One region of the Streptomyces sp. NPDC047000 genome, then DNA from elsewhere that is predicted to be linked to it. Evidence: riboswitches for the same ligand, from Rfam matches in the RefSeq annotation. Region 1 holds a riboswitch; each other region holds the start of a gene.

Region 1 (5,271 bases):
GTCGCGGTGGCGGCGACCGCCGGGATCGACCCGGCGGCCACGCCCGCGGCCGCGACCAGGGCGGCGCCGGTGGCGATCAAGGTCGTGCGGCGCGTGGTACGCGTTGCGCTGATGCCCATGATGGTGCGTGCTCCCCGCATCTCGCCCGGCGTCCCCTGCACCGGGTCCCGGGCATGAGTACGGCGCGCCCCGGGGGCGAGGCTCAGCCCACCGGCGTGATGCGGGTCACATACGGCGAGCCGACGCGGCACGGCGGAAGCGGCGGAGCCGATGCGGCACGGCGGACACCGCGGAGCAGCTGACGCGCGGCGGACACACCGGAGCAGCTGACGCGCGGCGGCTACGGCGGGGCGCGTGCCGCCGGGGCTCAGCCGGCCCGGTGCACGACCGCGTCACACAGCTCCACCAGGGCCGCCTTCGCGTCGCAGTCCCGCAGCGGGGCCAGTGCCGCGCGGGCGTCCTGGGCGTACCGCACGGTGTCGCGGCGGGCCTGCTGGAGCGCGGGGTGCGCCCGCAGCGCCGTCAGCGCCTCCGCGTGGCGGGCGTCGTCGCCGAGGTCGGAGTCGAGCAGCTCGCGCAGCGCGATGTCCTCCGCCCTGCCGTCCCGCGCCGCCATCTCCCGCAGCCGCAGCACCGGCATGGTCGGAATGCCCTCGCGCAGGTCGGTGCCCGGGGTCTTGCCCGACTCGTGCGAGTCGGAGGCGATGTCGAGGACGTCGTCGGCGAGCTGGAAGGCGACGCCGAGCCGCTCGCCGTACTGGGTGAGCACGTCGACGACCGTCTCGTCGGCGCCGGACATCATGGCGCCGAAACGGCACGACACCGCGACCAGTGAACCCGTCTTGCCGGCCAGCACGTCCAGATAGTGCTCGACCGGATCACGGCCGTCGGCCGGGCCCGCCGTCTCCAGGATCTGCCCGGTGACCAGCCGCTCGAACGCCTCCGCCTGCACCCGCACCGCCTCCGGGCCGAGGTCGGCCAGGATGTGCGAGGCGCGGGCGAACAGGAAGTCCCCGGTCAGGACGGCCACCGAGTTGCCCCAGCGGGCGTTGGCGCTGGGCACACCGCGGCGCACCGCGGCCTCGTCCATGACGTCGTCGTGGTACAGGGTGGCCAGGTGGGTGAGTTCCACGACCACGGCCGACGGCACCACTCCCGGCGCGTACGGGTCGCCGAAGCGCGCCGCGAGCATCACCAGCAGGGGCCGGAACCGTTTGCCGCCCGCCCGTACCAGATGCTGCGCCGCCTGTGTGATGAAGGGGACCTCGCTCTTGGTGGCCTCGAGCAGCCCTTCCTCGACAGCCGCCAATCCGGCCTGGACATCGGCTTCCAGAGCCTGGTCCCGCACGCTCAGCCCGAACGGCCCGACGACGGTCACGGGGGATCTCCTGTCTGCTGGCGTCTACCGGCGCTTACGCGGTTTGTCGATAGGTCGCTGCCATCACTCAAGTCAGCGTATCCGGTCAGCTTTCGATCACCGATAGCGCCCACCGTCACAGGACGGGCGCTATTGGATCACGACCGTTATGCATTTGATCAAACAATAAGAACGGACATTGATTGACTTAAGAGGAATTATTGCCGTCTGCCGCGAATCGGGCGATCGCACACCATCACCAGAACAACGACGCGCACCGCCCGCGAGGTTCCATTCGGAGTCGGCCGTCGAAATACGTCCGAACTGATCACATCTGAGCTAATTGCCCTTTTCGTCACTCTCGCTCGAAACCGTGAGTTGCCTCACTCGGCACTCCCGGCGCGTCCGGCCCACCGCGCGCCGACGCTCCCCACACCCTCTTTCCCCTGCCGCCCAGTTGATGCATGGCGGACGCAAAGGATCAAGCGGCCCATATCGCTCCGACCAAGGTCAAACTGCGCGATACCCCTCTCCGCGACTTGTTCCGGACATGTGCTCTCGCATACGTTCCCGGCCAGTCGAGCGGAACGCCGAATCCTGCCGCCGCCCGACCGACCACCCACCCACTCGCCATGGCAGGAGCGGGGGACCCAGGTAGAACGCCGTACCGGACAGCGCGCCGGGCCGGCTCGGGGTGAAGTCGCGCCGCCGCAGGGCGGCCCGGCCGGGCAGCTCCCGCCCGAACCCGACAGCTCACCTCGCAGGCGACGGAGAGGAATGTGTCATGTCTGCACCGGGCCAGCTCCGCCATGCCCTCAGCGCGTCCCGCGCCCCCCGCTCCTCCGGCCTCCTGCGCACGCTCGCCGTCGCCGTGACCGGCGCCGCCGTCCTGGCGCTGCCGCTCGTCGGCGCGACCAGCGCGTCCGCGGCCCCCGCCACGCCGGCCACCTCGTCCACCGCTCTCGCCGGGTACCCGAACAACCTCGACGGCTGGATCCGCCAGTCCCTCGCGATCATGGCGCAGAAGGGCATTCCCGGTACCTACAACGGCATCTACCGCAACGTCATGCGCGAGTCCTCCGGCAACCCCGGCGCCGTCAACAACTGGGACTCCAACGCGGCCAAGGGGACTCCGTCCAAGGGGCTGCTCCAGGTGATCGACCCGACCTTCCTCGCCTACCACGTGGCGGGAACGTCCTACAGCCCGTTCGATCCGGTGGCCAACATCACCGCGGCGTGCAATTACGCCGCGGCGCGCTACGGGTCGATCGACAACGTCAACGGAGCGTATTAGCCCCCGCCGGGCCGGCCCCTCAGGAACCGGCCCCTTGCGGGGCCTCGTTCCCGAACCGGACCGCCGGCCCCTGGGGGAAGAGGCGGTCCAGGACCGCTGCGATGCCGTCGTCCTCGTTGGACAGGGTGATCTCGTCGGCCACCGCCTTGAGTTCGGGGTGCGCGTTGGCCATGGCGACGCCGTGGGCCGCCCAGTCGAACATCGGGATGTCGTTGGGCATGTCACCGAAGGCGATGGTGTCGGCGGGGCGCACACCGAGGTGTTCGGCGGCCAGGGCCAGGCCCGTCGCCTTGGTGATGCCGCACGGCTGGAGCTCCACGGTGCCCGGGCCCGACATGGTGACGGTGGCCAGCGAACCGATCACTCCGCGCGCCGTCGCCGCCAACTCGTCGTCGGACAGCGTGGGATGACGCAGCAGGACCTTGCTGATGGGCTCGCACCAGAGGTCGTCGCGATGCCGTACCCGCACCGCCGGCAGGGTCGGGTGCGGCATCAGATAGCCGGGCTCTGTCAGCGTGAGCCCGTCCACGCCGTCCTGGTCGACGGCCGCGTACAGCTCCCCCACCTCGGCCTCGATCTTGCCGAGCGCGGTCTCGGCCAGTTCGCGGTCCAGGGTGACGGACCACAGCAGCCGGTCGGTGGCGGCGTCGTACAGCTGCGCGCCCTGGGCGCACACCGCGAACCCCGCGCCGCCCAGGTCCTCCAGGAGCGGACGCACCCTGGGCGCCGGGCGGCCCGTCACCACCAGGTGCCGCGCGCCGGCCGCCGTCACCCGCGCGAGCGCGGCGAGCGTCCGGTCGGAGAGGGTGTCGTCTCCGCGCAGCAGTGTCCCGTCCAGGTCGGTGGCGATGAGGGAGTAAACGGGGCGGTCGGCAGGCGCGACGGTTGCGGGCATGATCAGAGAATACGGATCGCCGGACGCGCCGATCGGACACGCGGGGCACGGCGGAGCAGGGCCGCACCTCGCCGCCACGCACTGCCGCCCATGTCAACTCCCCTTCCGCCGCAGCCGCTTCGGTCGCACACATACTTCATGTGATCTTCACGACGTGCCGGACCGCCGGTCAGGGGTGCGCCATCGCGAGGTGCTCGGCGAGCCGCGGGGAGGCGAACTCCGTGCCGCACACGAAGCGCATCACCGGACCGTAGGAGGCGGCGGCGGGCAGGCCGGTGAAGTAGAGGCCGGGGACCGAGGAGACGTATCCCGCGCCGAGTTTCGGGGTGCCGCGGCTGACGGCCACCTCGGTGCGCAGTCCGTCGCCGAGGAAGTCCATCGCCGCCGTGTCGACGCGGTAGCCGGTCGCGGCGATGACATGGTCGGCGGGGAGCTCGCGGGTACGGCCGTCGAGGGTGCGGACGGTGAGCCGCGGGCTGCCGTCCGGGGCGTCCGTACCGGTGATCCGCTCGACCTCCCGCACCGTCACCTTGTCCTCGAAGCGGTCGCGCAGCCACCACGCGCCGAGCGGGCCCAGGACGCGGCGGACCAGGTAGTGGCGCAGATGCGCGGGCAGGTACCGGTAGGGGTGCGGGTAGTGGCTGAACGCCCACAGGGACCAGGCACGGCCGAAGGGCGACTCGGGGCGCAGCCGGGGCTGGTCCCACGGCGCTGCGCCGAAGGCGACCTTGTCGCGGCCGCGGGAGACGACGGTGACCTGGGCGCCCGCCTCGGCGGCCAGAGCCGCGGTCTCCAGCGCGGACTGGCCCGCGCCGACGACGACCAGGTCCCGGCCCGCGAACCGGGTCAGGTCGTGGTGCTGGGAGCTGTGCGAGACGGGTCCGGTGGGGGCGGGTCCGCCCGCCCCGGCGACGGCCAGCTCCGGTGGGAGGTACGCGAGGCCCGACAGACCGGTGGCCACCACCACCGCACGCGCCGTGAACGACTCTCCCGAGTCCAGTTTGAGGTCGAAGCCGCCGCCCTCGCGGCGGTCCGCAGACACCACCCGCACCCGTTCGAGTCCGGGCAGCAACTGCCGCTGGAACCACTCGCCGTAAGCGGTGAACGTTTCCACGGGGATGAGGTCCTCGTCCGTCACCAGACGGGACGTCCCCGCCGCGTCGCAGTAGTCGGCGAGGGTATGGCCGGGCTGCGGGGCGTCGATGCTCGAGGCGGCCGGGGTGGACTTGAGGATCATGCCCGCCGGCATCTGGTCGCGCCAGCTGACCATGGGCTCGCCGAAGACGCGTACCGGGATGCCGCGCGCGGTGAGATGCGCGGCGGTCGAAAGGCCGAAGGGGCCGGCGCCGATGACTGCTACCGGTTGGATCACGAAGTCCCTCCCCAGGACGACTTGCCTGTTTCGCGCTGCCTTGCCCGGCGTCGCCGTACCCGGCGCCGCCTGCTTCGTGCTGCCTGCTTCGTGCTGCCCGCCTCCGTGGCGCGTACCCCGTACGGCGCACCGCGCGTCGGGTGCCGTGTGTCGGGTGCCGTGCGTCGCCTACCTCGCGCCGGTGCCGCCGTCGTGGCGGCCGGCCCGCCACAACTGGTGGAGATGCTTCACGCCCGGCCGGACGAAGCGCGCGAGCATCGTGAGGAACGGCAGGGGGTCGTCACCCGCGAGCCAGGCCAGTTCCGTCCCGCTCGGCCGGATTGGGGCGTGCGGTGTCGTGTAGCCGCTGCGGC
Region 2 (5,271 bases), on a different contig from region 1:
TCGCGGTGGCCCAGCTGCCCGACGCGCGCGTCCAGATCACCGGCGGCGCGGGGTACGACGACTCCGGGCTGCTGCTGCTCGAGCCGGGCGAGTCGTACACCACGCCGGTCTTCGCGGGCCTGTGGAGCGACGGGGGCTTCGGCGGGGCCAGCCGCGCCTGGCACGCCTACCAGCGGGCGTACGTCGTCCCGGACGCCGAGCGGGACCGGCCGGTGCTGTTCAACTCCTGGGAGGCCACCCACTTCGACATCACCGAGGAGCAGCAGAGCCTGCTCGCCCGGCGGGCCGCCGCGATCGGGGTCGAGCTGTTCGTGGTCGACGACGGCTGGTTCGGCTCGCGCACCTCGGACCGCGCCGGACTCGGTGACTGGCGGCCCAACCCCGACCGCTTCCCCGGCGGCCTCAAGCCCCTCGCCGACTACGTGCACGCCCTCGGTATGCAGTTCGGCATCTGGGTCGAGCCCGAGATGGTCAACCCGGACAGCGACCTCTACCGCGCGCACCCCGACTGGGTGCAGTTCCAGCCGGGCCGCAGGCGGACCGAGTTCCGCAACCAGCTGGTGCTGAACCTGGCCCGTGAGGACGTCCAGGAATATCTCTGGGAGCAGCTGGACGACCTGCTCGCGTCCACTCCCGTCGACTATGTGAAGTGGGACTTCAACCGCTGCTTCACCGACGCGGGCTGGCCCGGCGAGCCGTACCCGCAGCGGTTGTGGGTCGACCATGTCCGCTCCTTCTACACCCTCCTCGACCGGCTCCGGTCGGCCTATCCGGACGTGGCCTTCGAGTCCTGTTCGGGCGGCGGCGGCCGGATCGACCTCGGGGTGATGAGCCGCACCGACCAGGTGTGGACCTCGGACAACACCGACCCGCTCGACCGGCTGGAGATCCAGCACGGCTTCAGCCAGATCCACCCGGCGCGGGTGATGGCCGCCTGGGTCACCGACAGCCCGAACATCCAGCTCAACCACCGCGCCAGCAGCCTGCGTTTCCGGTTCGTGAGCGCCATGGCCGGCGTGCTGGGCGTCGGCGGTCACCTCAGCGACTGGAGCGAGGAGGAACTCGCCGAGGCGCGCGGCTGGGTGGAGCTCTACAAGGAGATCCGGCCCGTGGTGCAGCGCGGCGGGCAGTACCGGCTGCGTCCGCCGGAGGGCGGACTGAGCGCGGTGCAGTACTCGCTCGGCGACGAGACCGTCGTCCTCGCCTGCCTCCAGGCCCAGCGCTACGGCGAACGTGTCCCCGCGCTGCGGCTGCGCGGGCTCGACCCGGCGGCGTCGTACGAATGCCGCGAAACGGGTGAAGTGCACCCGGGTGCGGTGCTGCTGCACCACGGGCTGCGCACCGGGTTGCAGGGTGACCTGGACGCGACGGTCGTGCGGTTGCGGAGAATCTGAGGCTTCTGTCCGCTTCGTTGCCGCTATGCGGCTTTGGTTGTCCTTCATTGCCGTTCATTGCTCTTCATCGCCCTTCATTCCAACTCGGCCTGGAATGGGGGGCGATGGTGCGGGGCGGGTGAGCAGGCTCATATCCGTGACCGTGAGTCGTCCGTCATGCTCACGTAATCCATGAGGTTTTCCTTGGGAATTGCCGCGGGAATTCCGGGCGGAATGCACGGAGGGTGACCGGGAATTCGGTAAAAGGATCAAGTGAATCGCGCGGCGGCATATCCGTCGACTTGTTACTTCGCGTCCTGGTCGCTTACGTTCACGACCCATCCGGACGGACCGCCGAATCCTGCCGCCGACCGGAATCCGCACACCACCCACCCGACGCACGGCAGGAGCGGGGGACCCACAGGTACCACTGCCTGGTCCGGTCTCCGGAACAGGCTCGGGGTGAAGTCGTGACGTCCCGTCACGGCCGGGCAGCTCCAGCCCGAACCCGACAGCTCACCTCGCAGGCGCCGGAGAGGAATCCGTCATGCCCGCGAAGGGTAAGCACCGCCGTCCCAGGGCCCAGCGCCTCACCCGTTCCATAGCCGCCGCCGGAACCGGCGGTGCCGCGCTGGCCCTGCCGCTCATCGGCGCACCGGGCGCTCACGCGGCGACCGCGCAGCCGGCCGCGGAGACGGTCTCCCGGCCCGTCTCCGTGAAGACCGTTCAGGCCGCGCCGGTCACCGTGCACCGCGCGGGAACGGTGACCGCCGCGACGGGCGCGCGGGTGACGACGTACACCGTCCGCACCGGCGACTGCCTCGCGAAGATCGCCGCCGAGCATCAGGTGCGGGGCGGCTGGCACGACCTCTACCAGGCCAACCGCGCGGCGGTGGGCGGCGATCCGTCGCTGATCCACCCTGGTCTGAAGCTCACGCTCGGCGGGCAGGCGGCGGCGGGCACCGCCGGGTCGCGGACCGCGCCTGCGCGCCCGTCCTCCCCGTCCTCCTCGTCGGCGGCGTCCTCGTCCGCCGGGACGGCGTCCGCCGCGAAGGCCGCGGCCCCCGCCGCCGCCGGCTTCACGCTGCCGGTCTCCGGCGCCGGCGTCGGCACGTCGTACCACGTCGCGGGCAGCATGTGGTCCAGCGGCTACCACACCGGGGTCGACTTCGTGGTCGGGACCGGCACCCCCCTGAAGGCCGTGGGCGCGGGCACCGTCGTCTCCGCGGGCTGGGGCGGCGCGTACGGCAACCAGGTCGTCCTCCGGCTCGCCGACGGCTACTACGCGCAGTACGCCCATCTGTCCAGCCTCTCCGTCTCGGCCGGGCAGTCCGTGACGGCGGGTCAGCAGGTCGGCCTCTCCGGTGCGACCGGCAATGTGACGGGCCCGCACCTGCACTTCGAGATCCGCACCACCCCGGACTACGGCTCGGACGTGGACCCGGTGAGCTATCTGCGCTCGCACGGCGTCGCCGTCGGCTGACCGCCGAGCCGACCGCGCCCGGTCCGCCGGGTACGCGGCGCCGTACCCCCTGCCCCCGTCCCCCCGTACCGCCTGAGGCCGGACCACGATCCCCGGGTCCGGCCTCCGGCCTGCCCGCGCACCCGAGCGCCGGTGCGAGCCCCCGGACCGCGGGCGACCGAGCCGTCAACGCCCCCGGCCGGACGTGTATTCCAGAATTGGACAACGCTTTACGAGTGTCCTTTGTCACCGCTAGTCAAGCCTTGCCTACGGTCGCGTAGGTCACATCACCCGGTGAATCATGGCCCCTTGTGGCAGACGATTCGAAGAGTGACAGCAGATCAGTGATCGGGTCGTACGTGGCGGTGGGGGACAGCTTCACCGAGGGAGTGGGCGACCCCGGCCCCGACGGACAGTTCGTCGGATGGGCCGACCGGTTCGCCGTACTCCTCGCCGACCGGCGGCCCGAGGGCGACTTCGACTACACCAACCTCGCCGTACGCGGCAAGCTGCTCGACCAGGTCGTGGCGGACCAGCTCCCGCGGGCCGTGGAGCTCGCGCCGGACCTCGTCTCCTTCTGTGCGGGCGGCAACGACATCATCCGGCCGGGCACCGACCCGGACGACGTGGCCGAGCGCTTCGAGGCGGCGGTCGGCCGGCTCGCCGAGGTGGCCGGCACGGTCCTGGTGACCACCGGCTTCGACACCCGCGGCATCCCGGTGCTCAAGCGGCTGCGGGGCAAGATAGCGACGTACAACGGACACGTCAGGGCGATCGCCGACCGGTACGGCTTCCCCGTGCTCGACCTGTGGTCCCTGCGGGCCATCCAGGACCGCCGGGCCTGGGACGGCGACCGGCTGCACCTGTCCGCCGAGGGCCACACCCGGGTGGCCCTGCGCGCCGGACAGCTCCTCGGCTACGACGTCCCCGCCGACCCGGAGCAGCCCTGGCCCCCGCTGCCGCCGCGCGGCACGCTGGAGATCCGGCGCGACAACGTGAACTGGGCGCGCGAGTACCTGGTGCCCTGGATCGGCCGCCGGCTGCGCGGTGAGTCCTCCGGCGACCATGTGACGGCGAAGGGCGCGCTGTCGCCGGACGACATCAAGATGCGGATCCGCGCGGTGGCGTAGGCCCCTGCCGCGCCCGGCCGCCGGGCGGTCCACGCCCGGCGGCCGGGTCCGCCCCTGGGCGGCCGGGCCGCCTCGCGCAGGTGCCGGGCATGATCCGGCGGACAGGCCGCAGGGCACGGCCGTGGGCGCCCAGGGAAGTCCAAGAATTCTCCAAGGTTGGGCATCCGCGCAGGTCCGGGGCCTGCGGCCGGGGTCCCGTACGTCGTGCGCCGCCCGGCGCGGCCCAGGAGAGTCCCGGCGCCGCCGGGCGGTCCGACCATAATGGAAAACCTGACTGACGCCACCAGGAGGCACTGTGACCGGTTTGGGTTCCCTGAGCTCCGGGCTCCGTTCGCTGCAGCCCGCGGCTTTCGGCGCGGACCCGAGCGGTGACCGCATGGCGCGGATCCGCAGATCGCCCCACTTCAAGGACGGCGTCTTCCAGAACCCCGAGGGCACCACCCGGATCCGGCCCTCGGGCTCGACGCTGGACTTCGCCAAGATCTACTTCGACCGGGAGCTGCGGCCGCGCCGGGCACCCCGGGGCACGGTCCCGGTGCACCCCACCACCCTGGCCGACCTGGCCAAGCCGCCCGCCACGGGGCTCAGGCTCACCTGGATGGGCCACTCCAGCGTGCTTGCCGAGATCGACGGGCGCCGGGTGCTGTTCGACCCGGTCTGGGGCCAGCGCTGCTCGCCGTTCTCCTTCGCGGGGCCCAAGCGGCTGCACCCGGTGCCGCTCCCGCTGGCCGCGCTCGGACCGGTCGACGTCGTCGTCATCTCGCACGACCACTACGACCACCTGGACATGCCCACGATCAAGGCGCTGGCCGGCACGGACACCGTGTTCGCCGTGCCGCTGGGCGTGGGCGAGCACCTGGAACACTGGGGCGTGTCGGCCGGCCGGCTGCGCGAGCTGGACTGGCACGAGGCGACCGAGGTCGGCGGCATCACCCTGACCGCCACCCCGGCCCGGCACTTCTGCGGCCGGGGCCTGCGCAACACCCAGCACACCCTGTGGGCCTCCTGGGCCGTGGCGGGCGAGGAGCACCGGATCTACCACAGCGGGGACACCGGCTACTTCAAGGGCTTCCAGGACATCGGCGCCGCCCACGGCCCGTTCGACGCCACGATGATCCAGATCGGGGCCTACAGCGAGTTCTGGCCCGACATCCACATGACCCCCGAGGAGGGCATGCGCGCCCACCTCGACCTCCAGGACGGCGAGCCGTCCGGCGTGATGCTGCCGATCCACTGGGCCACCTTCAACCTGGCCCCGCACCCCTGGGCCGAGCCGGGCGAGGGAACCGTCAGCGCCGCGGCGGCG
Region 3 (5,271 bases), on a different contig from region 1:
ACCGGCTCGGCACGGTCGCGGGCCGCGCCGACGAACTGTGCCGCTACGCGGTGCTGTTCGGCGACCCGCAGCTCGCCCTCACCGCCGTCGGGCGCGTCCTCGAGGTCACCGCCGAGGAGGTCCAGGAGATCGCCAAGGCCCGCCTGCGCCCCGACAACCGCGCGGTCCTCGTCTACGAGCCCGTCGCCGGCGCCGAGGAGGAGTCCGCAGAGGAAGCCGAACGCACCGAGGACCCCGAGTCCGCGGCGACCGTGGAAGCCACCGACGACAACGAGGAGGCGGCCAAGTGACCGAGCTCGCCACGATGGAGTTCCACCCCCGGCCCCAGGCGGGCACGGCCAGGCCGTGGGCCTTCCCCGCGCCGGAGCGCGGCACGCTGGACAACGGCCTGACGGTGCTGCGCTGCCACCGCCCCGGCCAGCAGGTCGTCGCCGTCGAGGTGCTGCTCGACGCGCCGCTCGACGCCGAGCCGGCCGGCCTCGACGGTGTCGCCACGATCATGGCGCGCGCCTTCTCGGAGGGCACCGACACGCTCTCCGCCGAGGAGTTCGCCGCCGAACTGGAGCGCTGCGGCGCCACGCTCGACGCGCACGCCGACCACCCCGGCGTCCGGCTGAGCCTGGAGGTCCCGGTCTCCCGGCTCCCCAAGGCGCTCGGACTGCTCGCCGACGCGCTGAGGGCGCCCGCGTTCGCCGACAGCGAGGTCGAGCGCCTGGTGCGCAACCGTCTCGACGAGATCCCCCACGAGCTGGCCAACCCGGCGCGCCGGGCCGCCAAGGAGCTGTCCCGGCAGCTCTTCCCGGAGACCGCCCGCATGTCGCGCCCGCGCCAGGGCACCGAGGAGACCGTCGAGAAGATCGACGCCGCGGCCGTACGCCGGTTCTACGAGCGGTACGTGCGCCCCGCGACGGCCACCGCCGTGATCGTCGGCGACCTCACCGGCGTCGACCTGGACGAGCTGCTCGCGGACACCCTGGGCGGCTGGAGCGGTGCCCCGGCCCGGCCCCGTCCGGTGCCCGCGGTGACGTCCGACGACACCGGCCGCGTCGTCATCGTGGACCGGCCCGGTGCCGTCCAGACGCAGCTGCTCATCGGCCGCACCGGTCCCGACCGGCACGACCGGACGTGGGCGGCCCAGGTGCTCGGCACGTACTGCCTCGGCGGCACCCTGACCTCGCGCCTGGACCGTGTGCTGCGCGAGGAGAAGGGCTACACCTACGGTGTGCGGGCGTTCGGGCAGGTCCTGCGGTCCGCGCCGGACGGCACCGGCGCCGCGATGCTCGCCATCAGCGGTTCCGTCGACACGCCGAACACCGGTCCCGCACTGCAGGACCTGTGGACGGTGCTGCGCACGCTCGCCGCGGAGGGGCTGACCGACGCCGAACGGGACGTCGCCGTGCAGAACCTCGTCGGCGTGGCGCCGCTGAAGTACGAGACCGCCGCCGCCGTGGCGAGCACGCTGGCCGACCAGGTCGAGCAGTACCTGTCCGACGACTTCCAGGCGACGCTCTACCGGCAGCTCGCCGCGACCGGCACCGTGGAGGCCACCGCGGCGGTCGTGAGCGCCTTCCCGGTGGACCGTCTGGTGACGGTCCTCGTCGGCGACGCGGCACAGATCAGGGAGCCCGTCGAGGCCCTCGGTATCGGCGACGTCACGGTCGTCACGGCGGAGTAGCACCGCGCGCGGGTGAGCCCTGACGGCCGGACGGCCCGGCCGTCAGGGCTCCTGTCCGCCCACCGGCCGTCAGCAGGGGTGGGCGTATGCCCGATTTACGGGAGAGGCAACCTGTATGCCCTGTGGCGTGCGCTACAAAAGATGTGATCCGTTTGAGGACCGAAAGCCGCCCCGTCTAGCGTCGTCCCGGCCTGTCCGTCACGCAGCACGCCGCATCCGCGGCAGCGGACAGCCATCGCCGAGTCCCCGTACGGCGCGAGCCGGGGGAGCCGGGGACCCACAGTCCCCCGGGGTGAATCGGACGCCCGCGCGTACAGCGAGGGGGTCCGTAGGAGACCTTCCTGCTCCGAACCCGTCAGCTAACCCGGTAGGCGAGAGGGAAGGAAAGGACCAGCCCCTTCATGGCGTCGTGCGCCCCCGGGAAGCACCGCCGGCCCAGCCGGATGAAGCGTTCCACCACCCAGGCCGCGGGTGTCGCGGCCCTCGCCACCAGCGGCGTGGTGGGCACCCTCGCGGCCCCCGCACTCGCGGCCGGCGACCCCGCGCAGAACGCGCTCGAGACGAGCGGGCTCATCCCCGTCGTCGCCCTCGGTGACACGGTCGCCGACACGATCGACGCCCAGGCCACCGCCCAGCAGGCGGCAGCCGCGCGCAAGGAGGCCGAGCAGGCCGCCCGCAAGCGCGCGGCCGAGCTGGCGGAGAAGGCCCGTGAGGCCAAGGAGCGCGCCGCCCGCGACGCGGAGCGCAAGCGCCTCAACACCTTCGTCGCGCCGATCTCCCACTCGTACGTCTCCACCGGCTACCAGGCCAGCAGCGCCCTGTGGTCCTCCGGCGCGCACACCGGCATCGACTTCCACGCCGCCAGCGGCACGAGCGTCCACGCGGTGGGCTACGGCACCGTCGTCGAGACCGGCTGGGGAGGTTCGTACGGCAATCAGATCGTCATCAGGATGAACGACGGCACCTTCACGCAGTACGGCCACCTGTCGTCCATCGCGGTGTCCGTGGGCCAGCAGGTCGTCACGGGCCAGCAGATCGGCCTGTCCGGCGCGACCGGCAACGTCACGGGACCGCACCTCCACTTCGAGGCCCGTACGACCGCGGAGTACGGCTCCGACATCGACCCCGTCGCGTACCTGCGTCAGCACGGTGTGAGCATCTGACACCCGTCGCCCGCCCCGCCGGCACGATGTGAACATCCGGCACCGGCAGCCGGCAGCCGCCGTCCCGCGCCCGGCGCGGAGTGCGGTACATCACGTCCCCGGGAAGCCCCGGCTCGTCCGAGCCGGGGCTTTCGGTTTTCCGGTGGCCCGCTGTCCAAAAAATATCCCCGGATTCCGGCCCGCCGTCGGAAATTCCGTCCCGTTGCCATAGAGTCACGGAACACACGTCAGCACAACTCGATCGTCGACGTTTCACGGGGATTAAGGCGGAGGTCGGTCATGCGTATTCCGGCGCACTCGGTGTGCACCGCTATCCGGGACGACATCGTCGCCGGTGTCTACGAGCGCGGCAGCCGCCTCACCGAGGAACTCCTCGCCCGCCGCTACGGCGTCTCCCGCGTCCCCGTCCGCGAGGCGCTGCGCACGCTGGAGGCCGAGGGCTTCGTCGTCACCCGGCGGCACGCGGGCGCGTGCGTGGCCGAGCCGACCGAGCACGAGGCCGCCGACCTGCTGGAGATGCGCATGCTCCTGGAGCCGCTCGGCGCCTCCCGGGCCGCCCAGCGCCGCACGGAGGCCCATCTGAAGGTGCTGCGCGGCCTGGTCCGGCTGGGCCAGGAACGCGCCCGGCGGGGCAACAGCGAGGATCTGCGCTCGCTGGGCGGCTGGTTCCACGAGACGCTCGCCCAGTCCTCCGGCAGCCACGCCCTGACGTCGATGCTCACCCAGCTCCGGCACAAGATCGCCTGGATGTACACGGTGGACGCGCCCGCCAGCCCGGTGGACTCCTGGGCCGAGCACGGGGCCATCGTGGACGCGGTGGCGCGCGGCGACAGCGAGCGCGCGCGGGCCGTCACCGCCCTGCACACCGAGCGCGCGACGGCCGCGCACCGGCTGCGTTTCCCCGGCGGACCGGACCGGCCGGACCGCGTGAGGACTTCGCAACCTCCCGTAAACATGACGGGTCTGCGGCTTTAACACGGCCGCCGTATACAAAGAAGTGGTATTCCGCAGGGATCTGTTTTCCGCTGCCCGAATTCCCGTGCGCCGGTGTATTACGCCGGTGCGCCTTTTGCGTGCCCGGTTTACGGATGCCTGGCCCCGGGTCCCGGGCCTGGGTCATGCCCGTGATAATTCCCGGGCCGCCGTCGAGGACGCGGAAACGACAGAACCGCGCCACCCGTCAGGGCGGCGCGGCTCCGTCGTGCGGTGCCGGGGCGGTTCAGACCGTCTCCGGAAGCTCCTCGAGCCCCTCGGCAACCAGCTTGGCCAGCCGGTCGAGCGCGGCGTCCGCGCCCTCGGCGTCGGAGGCGAGGACGATCTCCTCGCCGCCCTTGGCGCCGAGGCCCAGGACGGCCAGCATGGACGCCGCGTTGACGGGGTTGCCGTCGGCCTTGGCGATCGTCACGGGGACGCCGGTGGCCGTGGTGGCCCGGACGAAGATGGAAGCGGGACGGGCGTGGAGGCCCTCGGCCCAGCCGACGTTGACGCGGCGCTCAGCCATGTGATGCTGCCCTTCAGGTTCTCAGCGTTGTCTAGACCAGTGTTCCATATCGGCGGAGGTGCCTCGACGGGCCGTACGGCCCGTCCGGTTGGTCCGACCCGTCCACACCTGTCCAGGACGTCCGGCTCATCCGTTCCGTCCGGACTGTCCCTGTCGTCACCGCACCGTGACCCGGACCCGGTCCGGCACCCCGGCCGGCCCCCACCGGTCGCCGCGGCTCCCCGTGGCCCTCCCTGGCCGCCTCGGGGACCGTCTCGCGCCGTTGTCGTACGCGAGCCGTACGCTGGGGCGCATGCAGAGCTCGCCGGACCGGCAAGAGTACCCCGCCCACTGGGAAGCCGACGTGGTGCTGCGCGATGGCGGCACCGCACGGATCCGGCCCATCACCGCCGACGACGCCGGCCGCATGGTCAGCTTCTACGAGCAGGTCTCCGACGAGTCGAAGTACTTCCGCTTCTTCGCGCCCTACCCCCGCCTGTCCGCGAAGGACGTCCACCGTTTCACGCACCACGACTTCGTGGACCGGGTGGGACTCGCCGCCACCGTCGGCGGAGAGTTCATCGCCACCGTACGCTACGACCGCATCGGCCCCGGCGGGATGCCCGCCTCCGGAGCCGCGGACGAGGCCGAGGTCGCCTTCCTGGTGCAGGACGCGCACCACGGCCGCGGTGTCGCCTCCGCCCTCCTGGAGCACATCGCCGCCGTCGCGCGCGAGCGCGGCATACGCCGCTTCGTCGCCGAGGTGCTCCCCGCCAACACCAAGATGATCAAGGTGTTCACGGACGCCGGCTACACCCAGAAGCGCAGCTTCGAGGACGGCGTCGTGCACCTGGAGTTCGGCATCGAGCCCACGGACCGCTCGCTCGCCGTCCAGCGCGCGCGGGAGCAGCGTGCCGAGGCCCGCTCCGTGCGGCGTCTGCTGGCGCCGGGCG

What was found. A riboswitch is a leader RNA that binds a small molecule or an ion and turns the genes downstream of it on or off. The one in region 1 is predicted to bind cyclic di-AMP.
Positions count from the first base shown of each region.
Region 2: it holds a riboswitch for cyclic di-AMP, as region 1 does, so the genes downstream of both, ABZ862_RS03140 (LysM peptidoglycan-binding domain-containing M23 family metallopeptidase) here and ABZ862_RS36475 (transglycosylase SLT domain-containing protein) in region 1, are expected to answer to the same signal.
Region 3: it holds a riboswitch for cyclic di-AMP, as region 1 does, so the genes downstream of both, ABZ862_RS22425 (M23 family metallopeptidase) here and ABZ862_RS36475 (transglycosylase SLT domain-containing protein) in region 1, are expected to answer to the same signal.

Region 1 is NZ_JBEYWE010000044.1:9,034-14,304, forward strand. Features, by position in the region: gene ABZ862_RS36465 (CHRD domain-containing protein) at 1-119, opposite strand, end outside; gene ABZ862_RS36470 (polyprenyl synthetase family protein) at 368-1,378, opposite strand; cyclic di-AMP (ydaO/yuaA leader) riboswitch at 2,008-2,139, shown strand; gene ABZ862_RS36475 (transglycosylase SLT domain-containing protein) at 2,142-2,651, shown strand; gene ABZ862_RS36480 (HAD family hydrolase) at 2,671-3,546, opposite strand; gene ABZ862_RS36485 (FAD-dependent oxidoreductase) at 3,716-4,918, opposite strand; gene ABZ862_RS36490 (ATP-grasp domain-containing protein) at 5,087-5,271, opposite strand, start outside.
Region 2 is NZ_JBEYWE010000001.1:772,743-778,013, forward strand. Features, by position in the region: gene ABZ862_RS03135 (alpha-galactosidase) at 1-1,394, shown strand, start outside; cyclic di-AMP (ydaO/yuaA leader) riboswitch at 1,754-1,916, shown strand; gene ABZ862_RS03140 (LysM peptidoglycan-binding domain-containing M23 family metallopeptidase) at 1,921-2,856, shown strand; gene ABZ862_RS03145 (SGNH/GDSL hydrolase family protein) at 3,180-3,965, shown strand; gene ABZ862_RS03150 (MBL fold metallo-hydrolase) at 4,261-5,271, shown strand, end outside.
Region 3 is NZ_JBEYWE010000014.1:85,657-90,927, reverse strand. Features, by position in the region: gene ABZ862_RS22435 (pitrilysin family protein) at 1-290, shown strand, start outside; gene ABZ862_RS22430 (pitrilysin family protein) at 287-1,675, shown strand; cyclic di-AMP (ydaO/yuaA leader) riboswitch at 1,902-2,064, shown strand; gene ABZ862_RS22425 (M23 family metallopeptidase) at 2,077-2,838, shown strand; gene ABZ862_RS22420 (GntR family transcriptional regulator) at 3,118-3,813, shown strand; gene ABZ862_RS22415 (HPr family phosphocarrier protein) at 4,058-4,339, opposite strand; gene ABZ862_RS22410 (GNAT family N-acetyltransferase) at 4,632-5,271, shown strand, end outside.